2 linked regions of the Hyphomicrobium denitrificans ATCC 51888 genome follow. The protein of the gene in region 2 interacts with the protein of the main gene of each other region in a pairwise test. Links are inferred from orthologs where the notes say so. Each region holds a gene or a part of one and is shown on either strand. Other genes may lie near its edges.

Region 1 (7,944 bases), 2.2 Mb from region 2 along the record:
CCGCTCCGACGATGGCGGTGACCGGCGATCCGCGCAAACCTTGTCCAAGCAGCGGGCCGAAGCCGTGCGCGATCGTTTGATCGCGGCGGGACTCGATGCGAGTCGCGTCGACCTGAGACCAACGGGCAACGACGACAAGGTTGCGGTCTGCTCGACGTCGATGTGCCGGGCGCAGAATCGCAACGCCGAAGTTTTCATTAATGATCTTCGCGATCAGGATCCGATAAGATCGAGCATGCAATCGTCCACAACGCGGCCGCCTAGAGGATTGTCGGGCCGCCCCGCCGAGACGGGCCAAGTGGCGCAATAAGCCGTCTTGGCTTCGCCGCGATTGCCGCATGGGCGGGGAAGCTCATGACTCTTCATTTGATTTTGCCCAATATCGGGCGCACGAGACAGGTCGATACGCGATAGCTGTGCTAGACTCGGCGCCGATATCGAAACGAGTAGCTTTGATAGAATCATACGGAGCAGGGCCAGGGCATGGCTAAGCGCAAACTGATTCCAGTTCGGTTCGGAATTCCTGTGGCGGCAGTCGCGTTGCTTGTCGCGGCGACGCCTGCGCTTGCTCAGTCCAAGGATAAAGCGCCGAAGGCGGCTGACAGCGGGCTGCAGACGCGCGTTCAGTCGCTCGAAGAACAACTCGTCGATATGCAGGTCGTCGTCGGCACGCTCGAGACGTTGGCGAAGAGCGGTGGCTCCGCGCCCGCGCCATTTCCGGCTTCGACAGCCGGAGGCGACGGCGATGCGGCGCGCATCGAAAGTCTCGAGACTCAGATCCGCGCGCTGACCGCTCAGGTCCAGCAGCTTTCCGATCAGGTTCGCAGCCTCGGCGGTACGCCGCGCCGGTCCGACATCCCGCCATCCTCGGCCACTGCGTCGGCTGCTGACGGAACCTACCCGCAAGCACACGATGGCGAGCCAAGCCCCGGATTCGGCTCGACGACGGTCGCCGCGGGCGAGGACGCGATCGGCGGTTTGCTCAGCAGCGATAGCGCGCATTCGCCGAACGCTGCTCCGGCCGCTGGAAACCCGGCCGCGGAAGCGCCGCCGGCATCGGTCGCAACGGCGGCGTTGGCTCCGGCCAGTGAGTCGAGCAACGATCCGAAACAGCTCTATGAGCAGGCTTACGGCTATCTCTTGCAGCGCGATTACGGCGCGGCGGAAACGTCGTTCACTGAGTTCTTGAAGAAGTTTCCGAACGACTCGCTTTCCGGCAACGCGCAATACTGGCTCGGCGAAACGCATTTCGTCCGCGGGCAATACAAGGCTGCCGCAAGCGCATTCTTGAAGGGCTATCAAACGTACGCGCAAGGCGCGAAGGCCCCCGACAGCTTGCTGAAACTCGCGATGTCGCTCGATCGTCTTGGTCAGAAAGATGCGGCGTGCTCCTCGTTCGCTGAGTTGGCGACCAAGTTTCCGACGGCTCCCAAGAGCGTCAAGACGCGCGCACAGAGCGAACGTCAGCGCGTCGGGTGCCAGTAACGCGTAGCTGGCGGTGAAGAGCGATGTCGCGCGGCTCACATCTGCCGATCACACCAGACGAAGCGGACGCCGCGTTCGAGCCGCTCGCGAAGTTTGAGCACGTCGTCCTCGCAGTTTCGGGCGGACCGGATAGCATGGCTCTGCTCGTGCTGGCCTCCGAATGGCGTCAACGCCGAAACGGCGCTCCGCCATCGCTCTCCGTCGCAACGGTCGATCACGGACTGCGTCCCGAATCTCCGCGCGAAGCCGAGTTCGTCGCAAGCGAAGCGCAGCGATTAGGACTGCCGCACGTCACATTGCCTTGGACGGGCGAGAAGCCGTCGCGCGGCATTCCCGACGCCGCACGCCGCGCACGTTACCGGCTGCTCGATGATCATGCACGCGCGCTGAGCGCGAGCGATGTCGCCGTCGTCACCGCGCATCATCAAGGCGATCAGGCCGAGACGTTCGCCATGCGCCTCGCACGCGGAGCCGGCGTCAACGGGCTCGCCGGAATGCCGGCCGAACGCGTGTTGCACGAAGGCTCGACCGTCAGCCTCGTGCGGCCGCTGCTGGCGTTCGCCAAATCCCGCCTCATCGCAACGCTCGAAGCACGCGGGCTATCGAGTGTCGATGATCCGAGCAACTCGGATCATCGCTATGAGCGCGCGCGCATGCGAAGTGCGCTCTCCGATCTCGATGCGGCCGGAATTTCGCCTGCGGCGTTGGCAACATCCGCACGGCGTCTCGGTGAGGCGGAGGCCGCGTTGCGTTACGCCGACGAATGCTTCGCCGCGACTCTCGCGCTCTCGTTCGGAAACGAAGTCTTCGCCGCCTTCGACCGCAACGCCTTCCGCGCCGGTCCCGCGTTGCTCCGCCAGCGCCTTCTCGGGAGCCTCATCGCACGTTACGGAGGCGCCAGCGAACGACCCGACCTTGTCGAAATCGAAGACCTCACGGCTCGACTTCAGGCGGAAGACAAAAGTACTGCAACGCTCGGCGGCGTGATGGTCTCCAGCGGCAGCCGTTTCGTCCGCGTCTGGCGCGAGGCGGGGCGGCTCACGCAGTCTGACCTTATTCTATCTCCAGGTGAGAGCCGGACGTGGGATCGCAGGTTCATTGTCCAGCGTGCGGCGGACGCGATCGGGGCGGTAAAAGTACGTCCGCTCGGCGCGGAGAATTACGCGAGGATTGCGGGCCGTCTCGCCGCTAAATATCGGCCGCCGTCGCGGGCGGCACATGCGCTGCCGTCGTTCTGGCAGGGTGACGATTTGGTCGCGGTGCCGTCGCTCGCCCCCTTCGCCGTCGCATCGCAGGCGTCGCTTGAGGAGACGGGCTGCCAACTCAAGGCATTGGCAGCCGCGGCTGCTTGTTAAGGATTTATCGGCAGGCTGTAGGCCGAACTTGTGCGGATGTGTCGAGCCTCTTATGTTAAGCGGGAACCCGGCCCCATGCTCAGCCGGAGCCCAGAACGCTGGCCGCGTCACTGGCCTAAACAGGGAACCAAATGAACCCTAATTATCAGAAGCTTGCGATCTGGGCGGCGCTGCTCGTCCTGCTGCTCGCGTTATACAACCTGGTTAGCAACCCGAGCCAGTCCAGGCATTCAAACGAGATTCAATATTCGGAATTTCTTGACGCTGTCGATAAGGGTACTGTGTCGGAAGCGGTTCTGGCAGGTAATCGTATCACCGGCACGAAGCGCGATGCGTCTGGCAGCGAAGCCGCATTCGCGACGTACGCTCCTGAAGACCCGAATCTCGTGACCCGCCTGCGTGAGAAGGGTGTGAAGTTCAAAGCGCGGCCTGCAGAGGATGAAGTGCAGTCGATCACGAGCATTCTGCTGAGTTGGTTCCCGATGCTGCTTCTGATCGGCGTCTGGATCTTTTTCATGCGACAGATGCAGTCCGGCTCCGGGCGTGCGATGGGCTTCGGCAAATCGCGCGCGAAACTCCTGACCGAGCGCCACGGCCGCGTCACGTTCGATGACGTCGCCGGCGTCGATGAGGCGAAATCCGATCTCGAGGAGATCGTCGAGTTCCTTCGCGATCCGCAGAAGTTCCAGCGCCTCGGCGGACGCATTCCGCGCGGCTGTCTGCTCGTCGGCCCTCCCGGCACCGGTAAGACGCTGATCGCGCGCGCCGTTGCCGGCGAAGCCAACGTGCCGTTCTTCACGATCTCGGGCTCCGACTTCGTCGAAATGTTCGTCGGTGTCGGCGCGAGCCGTGTCCGCGACATGTTCGAGCAGGCGAAGAAGAACGCGCCCTGCATCATCTTCATCGACGAAATCGACGCCGTCGGCCGCCATCGCGGCGCCGGTCTCGGCGGCGGCAACGACGAGCGTGAGCAAACGCTCAATCAGTTGCTCGTCGAGATGGACGGCTTCGAAGCCAACGAAGGCATCATCATCATCGCGGCGACCAACCGCCCCGACGTGCTCGATCCCGCGTTGCTGCGTCCCGGCCGTTTCGACCGCCAGATCATGGTGCCGAATCCGGACGTCAACGGACGCGAAAAGATCCTCCGCGTGCATATGAAGAAAGTGCCGCTGGCACCCGACGTCGATCCGAAGGTCATCGCGCGCGGTACGCCGGGCTTCTCGGGCGCCGATCTCGCGAACCTCGTCAACGAGGCAGCGCTGCTTGCCGCTCGCCGCAACAAGCGGCTCGTGACGCAGGCCGAGTTCGAGGATTCCAAAGACAAGGTCATGATGGGCGCTGAGCGCAAGACCATGGCCATGACGCAGGAAGAAAAGCTTGCGACCGCCTATCACGAAGCGGGCCATGCCATCGTCAACCTCGTCGTGCCGGGCAACGATCCGCTGCACAAGGTGACGATCGTACCGCGCGGCCGTGCGCTGGGCGTGACGATGAGTTTGCCCGAGCGCGATCGCCTCAGCTATTCGAAGCAGTGGTGCGAAGGCAAAATCGCGATGGCCTTCGGTGGCCGCGTCGCCGAGCAGATCATCTACGGTCGCGAGCACTTGAACACCGGCGCGTCGAGCGACATCAGCCAGGCGACCGGGATCGCCAAGCGCATGGTCACGGAATGGGGTATGAGCGACAAGCTCGGTCCGCTGCTGTACTCGGAGAACTCGCAGGAAGTCTTCCTCGGGCATTCGATCACGCAGCAGAAGAACATGAGCGAGGAAACCGCCAAGCTCATCGACGAGGAAACCCGTCGCATCGTCACCACCGGGCAGAGCATCGCCTGGGAAGTGCTGACGAAGCACAAGGCCGAACTCGAAACCATGGCGCAGGCGCTCATGGAATACGAGACGATCACCGGCGAAGAGTGCCAGGCGATCATGCGCGGCGAGAAGATCGCCCGTCGCGATGACGACGATGGCACGAAGGGTTCGGCAGGATCGGCAGTGCCCTCGGCCGGGCGTCAACCGCCCCGTCCGCGCAGCGAGCCATCGGGCGGCATCGACATCGGGCCGGAACCCCAGCCGCAAGGTTGAGCCTCCGCTCAAACGCACGATCCACGATCAAACGGCCGCGACCCGCTCGCGGCCGTTTTGTTTGCCGACCTCCAACAGAGCCATCAGTCCGAGTGAAGACGCCGACGAAGCTCCGCTCTAATTCCCCTCCCCTTGACGGGGAGGGGTCAGGGGTGGGGTGGAGAGCCAGGCGGAATATCAACGGCCTGACCGACCCCATCAGCGACCAACGTCAACTCGTCCAACGGCTCGCGCATCTCCGCCCCCCCTTCGACGGCGCGGCGTGAAAATCCAGGCGCACGTTTGAAACTTTTCTCGTAAGAACACCTGCACAGCGATGGACACGGACGCCGAATGAAACGCTCGATTTACCTCCAGCCGACTGCGATCTTCTGGGACAGGAGCCGACGCCGCGCCATCGACGAGCCCGATATCCCGGAATGGCGCGGATTGCCGCTCGCAGGCGGGCGCTTGTCGTTCGCCGCGCTGGATGTCTTGACGCGCGCGACGCCGGAAACGAAGCGGCGCACGATCGTCCTCGGCGATGCGTTCAGCGGCGACTGGGGCCGCGAGGCTCTGGCGGCAGCCGACATCCTCGAGGAACTATCCACGCAGCGTCCACGCATCGCCGGATTGTCGCTCGACCGGCCCCGCATCATGGGCATCGTCAACGTCACGCCGGACAGCTTCTCCGACGGCGGCGAAAACCTCGACGCCGAGAAGGCAATCGCGCACGGTCTTCAGCTCGTCGCCGAAGGCGCCGACATCCTCGATATCGGCGGCGAGAGCACGCGCCCGCAGTCGGACGCTGTTGCACTCGACGAGGAACTGCGTCGCGTCCTCCCGGTCATCGAAGGCCTGCGCGCCCGCACCGACGCCGTGATCTCAATCGATACGCGCAAGGCCGAGGTGATGCGCCGCGCCGCCGCTGCCGGGGCCGACATTCTGAATGACGTCTCGGCGTTCACGCATGATCCGGACTCGCTCGCCGTCGCGGCTGAAACCGAGCTGCCCGTCGTCATCATGCACGCGCAGGGCGATCCGAAAACGATGAACGACAATCCGCAGTATGACGATGTCGTCCTCGACGTATTCGATTACCTCGAAAGCCGCGTGCAGGCCTGTGTCGCCGCCGGAATCCCGAAATCGAAAATCGTCGTTGATCCCGGCATCGGCTTCGGCAAGCACCTTCATCACAACGTCGCGGTGATGGCGGGGCTGTCGCTCTATCACGGTCTCGGCGTGCCGATCCTTCTCGGTGCGAGCCGCAAGAAAATGATCGGCCAGCTCTGCAACGTCGATGACGCGAAGGATCGCGTGTCGGGATCGCTGGCGACGGCCATCGCGGGTGTCGGATCGGGCGTGCAGATCGTGCGCGTTCACGACGTCAAGGAAACGAAGCAGGCGATCGAGGTCTGGCGCGCCTGTACGGCGGGCACCGAAAAGGGGTTGGATTAACCGAGGGATCAAGCGCGGGAGATTGGCTCTGATGCAAATTGCTTCCGACATCGCATTCACACCGTCCGTCAAGGCCGAACAGTCAAAGCGCGGTTCGCGTCTTCAATACGAGCGGATGGAACGTACGAGGGGCTGGCCGAGCACCGTCACGCCGGACCTCACCGCATTCATCGCCGATGCGCGCTCCTTCTACCTTGCAACGGCGAGCGCCGACGGCCAGCCTTACATCCAGCATCGCGGCGGGCCCGCGGGGTTTCTCAAGATCCTCGACGACAAGAGGCTGGCGTTCGCTGATTATGTTGGAAACCGGCAGTACATCACGATCGGCAATCTCGCCGAGAATCCGAAAGCCTACATATTCATCATGGATTACGTGCATCAGCGGCGCGTAAAGCTCTGGGGTACGGCGAAGGTGATCGAAGGCGATGACGAGCTGCTGTCGAAGCTGAGCGATCCGACATATCGCGCGCGGCCGGAACGCGTGATCGTCTTCACGATCGAAGCCTGGGATCAGAACTGCCCGCAGCATATTCCGCGGATGCTGCCATTTGACGAAGTGGCAGGCGCGATTGGACGGCTGCAAACGCGGATCGCCGATCTCGAAACGGAAAATGCCCGCCTGCGCAACGACTCCAAGGCGCAATGAAGGCTCACCGGACGTCCGATTTTCCCATCCGAAGCACTGCGTAAAGCGCGAGGATCAGGGCGATCAGCGCGCCTGCGAGAGCGGGCGCGCGCCAGTCGCTGCTTGCCAGTCGCGTCAAAAGCAGACCCGTGCAAACGGCAATTCCCGCAAGCGGCAGGATCACCGGTATTTCGAACTGGCCCGGCTTTTCGTCGGCGCGGCGCTTGAGCGTAACGAGCGAAGCATTGACGGCGATGAACACCACAAGAAGCAGCAAGACGGTCGCCGCAGCAAGGTCGGCGATGCCGCCCGCAATCACCAGCAGCAGGGACACCGCAAGCAGCGCCAGCACGGCGATATGCGGCGTGCGTTGCTTCGCGTGGAGCCGCCCGAAATGATTCGGCAGCAATCCTTGTCCGGACATGCCGTAGATCAGGCGCGAGGCCGTGACGTAATTCACGAGCGCAGTGTTCGCGACCGAGAACAGCGCAATGAATGTCATGATGCCTGGCGGAATTCCCGGCGCGCTGCGGCGCATGACTTCAGTCAGCGGGCTCGATGTCGTCGCCAGCTCATGCCACGGGACAACCGACACGGCAGTGACCGCGACCGCTATGTAGAGCAGCGCCGCCGTAAAGGTCGCGATGATCAGACCGCGCGGAATAGTCCGCTCCGGATCTTTGCATTCCTCCGCGACGTTGATCGCATCCTCGAATCCGATGAACGCGAAGAACGTCAACACCGACGCCTGCAGTACGATCACGCCGAAGGCCGTATCCGCGCGTTCCGGCGGCGTCTGGAAGTAGTCGACGCTGCCCCAGTAGGAAATGCCGGATGCAATCACGAGCAGCAAACCGCCGACTTCCATCAGCGTGCAAACCACGTTGACCCACATGCTCTCGCGGATGCCGCGAAAGACGATGCCGCCGAGAATGAGAAGAAATCCGATGGCGAT
Region 2 (5,897 bases):
CGAAGCGGATCAATCCGAATCGCTGTCCGGCCCCGATCACGTCGCCGATCTGCGAGAACGTCACGATCCGGCGCGCGACAAGCCCCGCAATCTGCACGACGCCGATTTCGCCCTCGGTCGGCGTCTCGATCACCAGAATACGCCGTTCATTGTCTTCACTCGCCTTATCGAGCGCCGCATTGAGAAATGCGCCCGGCACATAAAGCGAGCGCACGATGCGGCCCGCCACCGGCGAACGGTTGATGTGCACGTCGAAGACCGAAAGGAACGTCGAAATGCGCACGCGTTCTTCCGGACCCATCCCGAGTTCGGCGGGCGGCGTCACTTTCTCGATCGACGAAATCTTGCCGTCCGCCGCCGAGACGACGAGACCCGGCCGCAACGGCGTGACGCGCGCCGGATCGCGGAAGAAATAAACGACCCACGCTGTAATCGCGGCCGCGATCCATCCGAGCGGCGGATAGATCAGGAAGAAGATCAAAGTAACCACCGCGCCGATGGCGATGAACTTGTGCCCGTCCGGATGCACCGGCGCGAACGATTCAAAGATGGTATCGAGAAGTCCGTGGTTTCCAGACACGTTTGCCTCCTGGCGCGCGATGAACTGCGAAAATCGCGCGGGATTACGAGATTGGCACGGCAACGAAGCGAAGATCGCCCTTGCCGTCTTCGACGCGGAATAGCACGGCCTTGCGTCCGGCCTTCCTGACCTTATCGACGCTCGCCGCGACGTCGCCCGGATCGCTCACCGCTTCCTGCGCCGCCTCGACGATCACATCGCCGGCTTTGATGCCCTTTTTCGCTGCCGCGCTTTGCGGATCGATGCTTTCGACGACCACGCCTTTGATCTTGTCATCGAGTCCGTACTTGCGCCGGAGTTCCGACGTCAGCGCCGAAAGCTTGAGCCCGATGATCGACGATCCCGGCGCCGGGCTCTCGCTGCCCTGCTCTTTCAGATCGCTGTCGGTGTCGTCGCCGTCATCAAGGCGCCCGACCGTCACTTGCAGCGTCTTGCGCTCGCCTTTGCGCAGAAGCTCGACATCCGCGGCTTTGCCGATCGGCGCCTGCGCCACGATCCTCGGCAGGCCGCGCATCGAAGTCACGTCCTTGTTGTCGAACTTCAGAATGACGTCGCCGGCTTCGAGGCCTGCTTTCGCCGCCGGGCTCTCGGGCGTCACGGCCGCGATCAACGCGCCGCTGTTTTCCGGCACGCCGAGCGTCTCGGCGATGTCGTCCGTCACCGTCTGAATCTTCACACCAAGCCAGCCGCGCCGGACTTCACCGAATTGCTTCAGCTGATCGACGACGTTCGCGACCGTGTCCGAAGGCACGGCAAAGCCGATGCCGATCGAGCCGCCGGTCGGCGATATGATGGCCGTATTCACGCCGATCACTTCGCCGTCCATGTTGAACAGCGGCCCGCCCGAGTTGCCCTTGTTGATCGCAGCATCGGTCTGCAGATAATCGTCGTAAGGCCCGGAATTGATGTCGCGGCTCTTCGCCGAGATGATGCCCAGCGAAACCGAGCCCCCGAGCCCGAACGGATTGCCGATCGCCATCACCCAGTCGCCGACTTCGAGCGTGGCCGACGGCCCGAACTTGACGTCCTTGAGCGGCTTCTTCGGCGTGACCTTGAGCAGCGCGAGATCGGCCTTCGTATCGCGGCCGAGCACCTTGTCGACCTTCAGCTTCGAGCCATCGTGAAAATTGATCTCGATCTCTTCGGCGCCTTCGATCACGTGGTTATTGGTGACGATCAGGCCTTCGTTGCCGTCGATCACGAAGCCGGAGCCGAGCGACGAAATCTTGCGATCCGAATTGGGAACGCCGCCGCGCTTGTTGAAGAAGTCGTCGAAGAAGTCCTCGAACGGCGCGCCCTTCGGCACCTTCGGCAGCGGCACGCCGCTCGGTCCCTTGACGGTCTGCGAGGTGGAGATGTTGACGACGGCGTCGACGAGCTTCTTCGCGACCGGCGCAACCGACGCCGGGCCGTTCTGGAACGCCTGCGCCGGACACGAAAACAGCGCCATCGTCATGATCGCGCTGAGCAGCAGCCGAGGCATAAGCACGGATATTTTTCCGGTCATCGCAGAACTCCAGTGTCCGACCCCACGCGACGCTCGGCGGGACCTATGGGGCTTCAGTGGCGCAAGATCGCAGCATCAAAGTGACGATCGTAGCATATAGCCGGGATGGGGGGACAAGTCGGCTTCCGACCTTATCCTCGGACGAGCCAGACGAGAAAAACTCCAAACGCGACGGCCACGAGAGCTCCGGCCTGAATCGGGCCGTTTCCCCGGCTGGCGATGTCCGTGACGACACGCCGCGCAGCATCCGGGGCGACCGCCCAGAGTAGCCCTTCAAGAACAAGGGCTACTCCGAGGCCGGTCAGAAGATCGTTCATCGCTCAGGCGTGACCGTGACGGAAGGCGCCGGAGCCCGTTTCACGCCACCGTTCGGATCTTCGAAGTAGCGGAAGAAGTCGCTGCTCGGCGACAGAAGCAAACGCGTGTCGCTCGGCTTGATCGCCGTCGTGTACGCCTGCATCGAACGGTAGAACTGGAAGAAGTCCGGGTCCTTTCCGAACGCGTCCGCGAAGATGCGGCTGCGCTGAGCTTCGCCGTCACCGCGAATTTCGTCCGACTTCTGCGTCGCCGTCGCCTTGATGATCGTCACCGCCTTGTCGGCGTTGGCGCGAATGCGGTTGCTCTCGGCTTCACCCTGCGCCCGAAGCTCCGTTGCCTCACGAACGCGGTCGGCGCGCATGCGATCGTAGACCTTGACGAGGTTCACCTTCGGCAGATCGGCGCGCTTGAGACGCACGTCGACGACTTCAAGTCCGTAATCGCGGCCTTCTTTGTTCACCTGCGCCGCGATCTCCTTCATCAGCGACTCGCGCTTGTCCTTGACGATCTCCTGCAGCGTCGCAGAACCGAGCACGCGCCGGATTTCAGATTCGATCAGCGGTCCGACGACTTCACGCACGCGCTCTTCGTTGCGCACGTTCTGATAGAACTTGAGCGGGTCCGTGATGCGGTAACGCGCATAGGCGTCGACGATCAAGCGCTGCTGATCCGCCGCCGTGACTTCCTGCTCCGTCGTATCGAGATCGAGAATACGCTTGTCGAATTTCTCGACCGTATCGATGAACGGAACTTTCCACTTCAGTCCGGGCGTCTCGATGATCTGCTGCGTTTTACCGAAGCGCAGCACCATCGCCTGCTCGTTCTGATGCACGATGAATGCCGAGGCATAGAGACCCGCAGCCGCGAGGCCCAATACCGTAAGAATGAAAGCGAAGAATGCGCGCATATTATTTCGATCCTTCGGACGTTTCACGCTTCTGCAGCTGATCTAGCGGCAGGTAAGGCACGACGCCCTGGCCACTCTTCTGGTCGATGATGATCTTGTCGGCGCCCTCGAGCACGCGCTCCTGCATTTCGAGATACAAGCGCTGCCGCGTGACGTCCGGCGCCTTCTTGTATTCGTCGTAGACCTTGAGGAAGCGCGCCGCCTGACCGGTTGCCTCGGCGACGGTCTGGTCGCGATAGCCTTCGGCCGCGGCTACGATGCGATCGGCATCGCCTCGCGCTCTCGGCGTAACCTGGTCGGCGTAGGTTTGCGCCTGCTTGACCAGCGTTTCTCTCTCTTGCGCGGCCGCCGCAACCTCGCGGAACGAGCCGATGACTTCTTCCGGCGGATCGACTTCCTTGAGCTGGATCTGGTCGATCTTGATGCCCGCCCGATAATAATCGAGCGTCTTCTGCATCAGCTTTTGCACGTCTTCCTGAATTTGCTGCCGCCCACCTGTCAGAAGCGGCTGCAATGCCGACTGGCCGACCACTTCACGCATCGCGCTTTCGGCAACCTCACGCACCGTCGTCTCCGGCTGCGCGATATTGAATAGGAACTGCTGGACGCCGGTATCGCCATTTTCGCTCTTGTCCGGGCTGATGCGCCAGAACACGACGAAGCGGACATCGACGACGCTGCCGTCGCCGGTCAGCATCAGGCCGCTGTCGCGCGCTCCGAGGGTACTACGGGCGCTGCCGACTTCGATCGTCCGCTGCTGCGTGACTTTCGGCAGCCGCACTTCTTCGATTGGATACGGCAAACGCCAATGTAGACCTGGCGTATCCCAACGGTTGTATTCGCCAAAGCGCAGAACGATGCCCTGCTCGTCGGGATTCACGCGATAGAAGAAGCCGTAGAACGTTGCGCCGGCGAGAAGCAGAAGCCCGACGAGGAAAATAAACGTCTTCGGAACGCCGCCGCCGATGCCGCCCGAGCCATTGCCTCCGGCGCCGCCACCGCCGCCGCGCATGACACGGCGCATGCGGTCCTGGCCACGACGCAAAATCTCATCGAGATCCGGCGGCTCCTTGCCGCCGCCACCGCCAGAGCCCCAAGGCCCTTGCCCCCACGGACCGCCGCCGCCGCCGCCACCACCGCTGCCTTTTCCGCCGCCTTGATTACTCCAGGGCATAAATCAGGGCCTCTCTCGCATCTGAGCTGAAATTGAAGTGACGCATCCGCCTTCCGGCTCCTCGGTGCGGCGTCGGTCGGAAGACGACATTGAGACGTGCACGGTGAAAGCCTCGGGGACGCAAAAGAAAACAAGGTTCGGGGGAGCTTATAAGGTACGGTTCCCTCGATCGCAAATTCCCAACCCCTTGGATTATCGGAATTTGGGGCGTCGCGGCGGCGCTTCAAGGGTTTGAGACGCCGGCTCGCGCACTCTTTTACCTGCGTTCGTAAACGCTGAGCGTCGACGCAAACTCGTCGCGCGGCCCTTGCGGCAAGGCTTCTTTCGCCACTTCCTGCCAAACGGCGTCGTCAAGCGGCGGAAAATACCTGTCGCCTTCCACGCTCACATGAACGCGCGTCAGATAGATGCGATCTGCAACCGGCAGCGTGGCATCGAACACCGCGACGCCGCCGATAACCATGATCTCATCGGCCCCGCGCGTGGTCGCCAGGATGCGCGCCAGCGTCAGCGCTTCGGTGACGTTTTCGCAGGTCGAAACGTCGGCCGCATCGAACGCCGGATCGCGCGTCACGACGATGTTGTCACGGCCGTCGAGCGCCTTGCCGATCGACTGGAACGTCCGCCGCCCCATGATCATGGGCTTGCCCATCGTCAGCTTGCGGAACAGCTTGAGATCGGACGAGAGCCGCCACGGCAGCGCGCCGTCACGGCCGATGACGCCGTTTTCCGAAACGGCGACGACCAGGGAAATAGGTAAGTCATTCATCCCCGACCGATAGCAACGGCAGACACGAGAATCAAATCCTACGTCGTAGCCTGCCAATGCGCCGAATCGGTTCATCAACACCGACTAGCAAGCCATTAAACGGCGCAATTCCCGATTCAACTGTTTGCCGAATGTGGGAAACCCTACGGCTATTTCAGCAGCAACATTGCGACAGACCGAGAATCGCTCATCAATGTGCTCAAATCATAAAGATTGGGGGAATTCGTGAAATCCACGCCATTGGGCATCGCAATTTTCGCTTTGTTCGTTTCCGCCTGCGCAAAATCGCCGGATAGCATTGCACCGGCATACATAAGCGAAGTCGGCTATCAGAATTGGAGCTGCCCTCAGCTGGCGGAAGAAAGCAACCGCCTTTCTGCAGCGCTATCTAGCGCATCGATTCAACAGGAAAACGCCCGCACAAACGATACCGTTGGTGTCATATTGATTGGCCTGCCCGTTTCTAGTCTCTCCGGCGACAATATCGCACCTGAAATTGCGCGCCTCAAAGGAGAAACGGAAGCCGTTCGGAAAGCATCAATGTCTAAGGGGTGCGGCACACCATCTGCAATCAAGCCACCCTCAGTCGTGACATCCAGCATACGATAACCAATATTTCGCCAGTATTACTTCGCGTGCAAA

The links. The genes of interacting proteins can lie anywhere in the genome.
Region 1: the proteins of hflK (region 2) and ftsH interact in binary tests that used the Escherichia coli proteins (3 or more experiments, as listed by UniProt). The link is inferred for Hyphomicrobium denitrificans ATCC 51888 from one-to-one orthologs.

The regions. Positions count from the first base shown.
Region 1 is NC_014313.1:2,474,043-2,481,986, reverse strand. The notes cover bases 2,493-5,449. They hold ftsH (ATP-dependent zinc metalloprotease FtsH), read left to right. Parts: upstream 2,493-2,971; coding sequence 2,972-4,927; downstream 4,928-5,449. Other genes in these bases: folP (dihydropteroate synthase), read left to right, coding at 5,261-5,449; tilS (tRNA lysidine(34) synthetase TilS), read left to right, coding at 2,493-2,840. Also shown: HDEN_RS11945 (OmpA family protein), read left to right, coding at 1-310; tol-pal system protein YbgF, read left to right, coding at 484-1,485; more of tilS, read left to right, coding at 1,509-2,492; more of folP, read left to right, coding at 5,450-6,364; HDEN_RS11920 (pyridoxamine 5'-phosphate oxidase family protein), read left to right, coding at 6,396-7,010; HDEN_RS11915 (APC family permease), read right to left, coding at 7,015-7,944. UniProt on the Escherichia coli protein: Acts as a processive, ATP-dependent zinc metallopeptidase for both cytoplasmic and membrane proteins. Plays a role in the quality control of integral membrane proteins.
Region 2 is NC_014313.1:279,761-285,657, reverse strand. The notes cover bases 2,401-5,365. They hold hflK (FtsH protease activity modulator HflK), read right to left. Parts: upstream 4,487-5,365; coding sequence 3,314-4,486; downstream 2,401-3,313. Other genes in these bases: HDEN_RS01300 (dihydrofolate reductase), read right to left, coding at 4,743-5,255; hflC (protease modulator HflC), read right to left, coding at 2,401-3,312; HDEN_RS01315 (DUF2065 domain-containing protein), read right to left, coding at 2,401-2,404. In the rest of the region: HDEN_RS01325 (phosphatidylserine decarboxylase), read right to left, coding at 1-580; HDEN_RS01320 (Do family serine endopeptidase), read right to left, coding at 624-2,087; more of HDEN_RS01315, read right to left, coding at 2,219-2,400; HDEN_RS17890 (hypothetical protein), read left to right, coding at 5,481-5,864.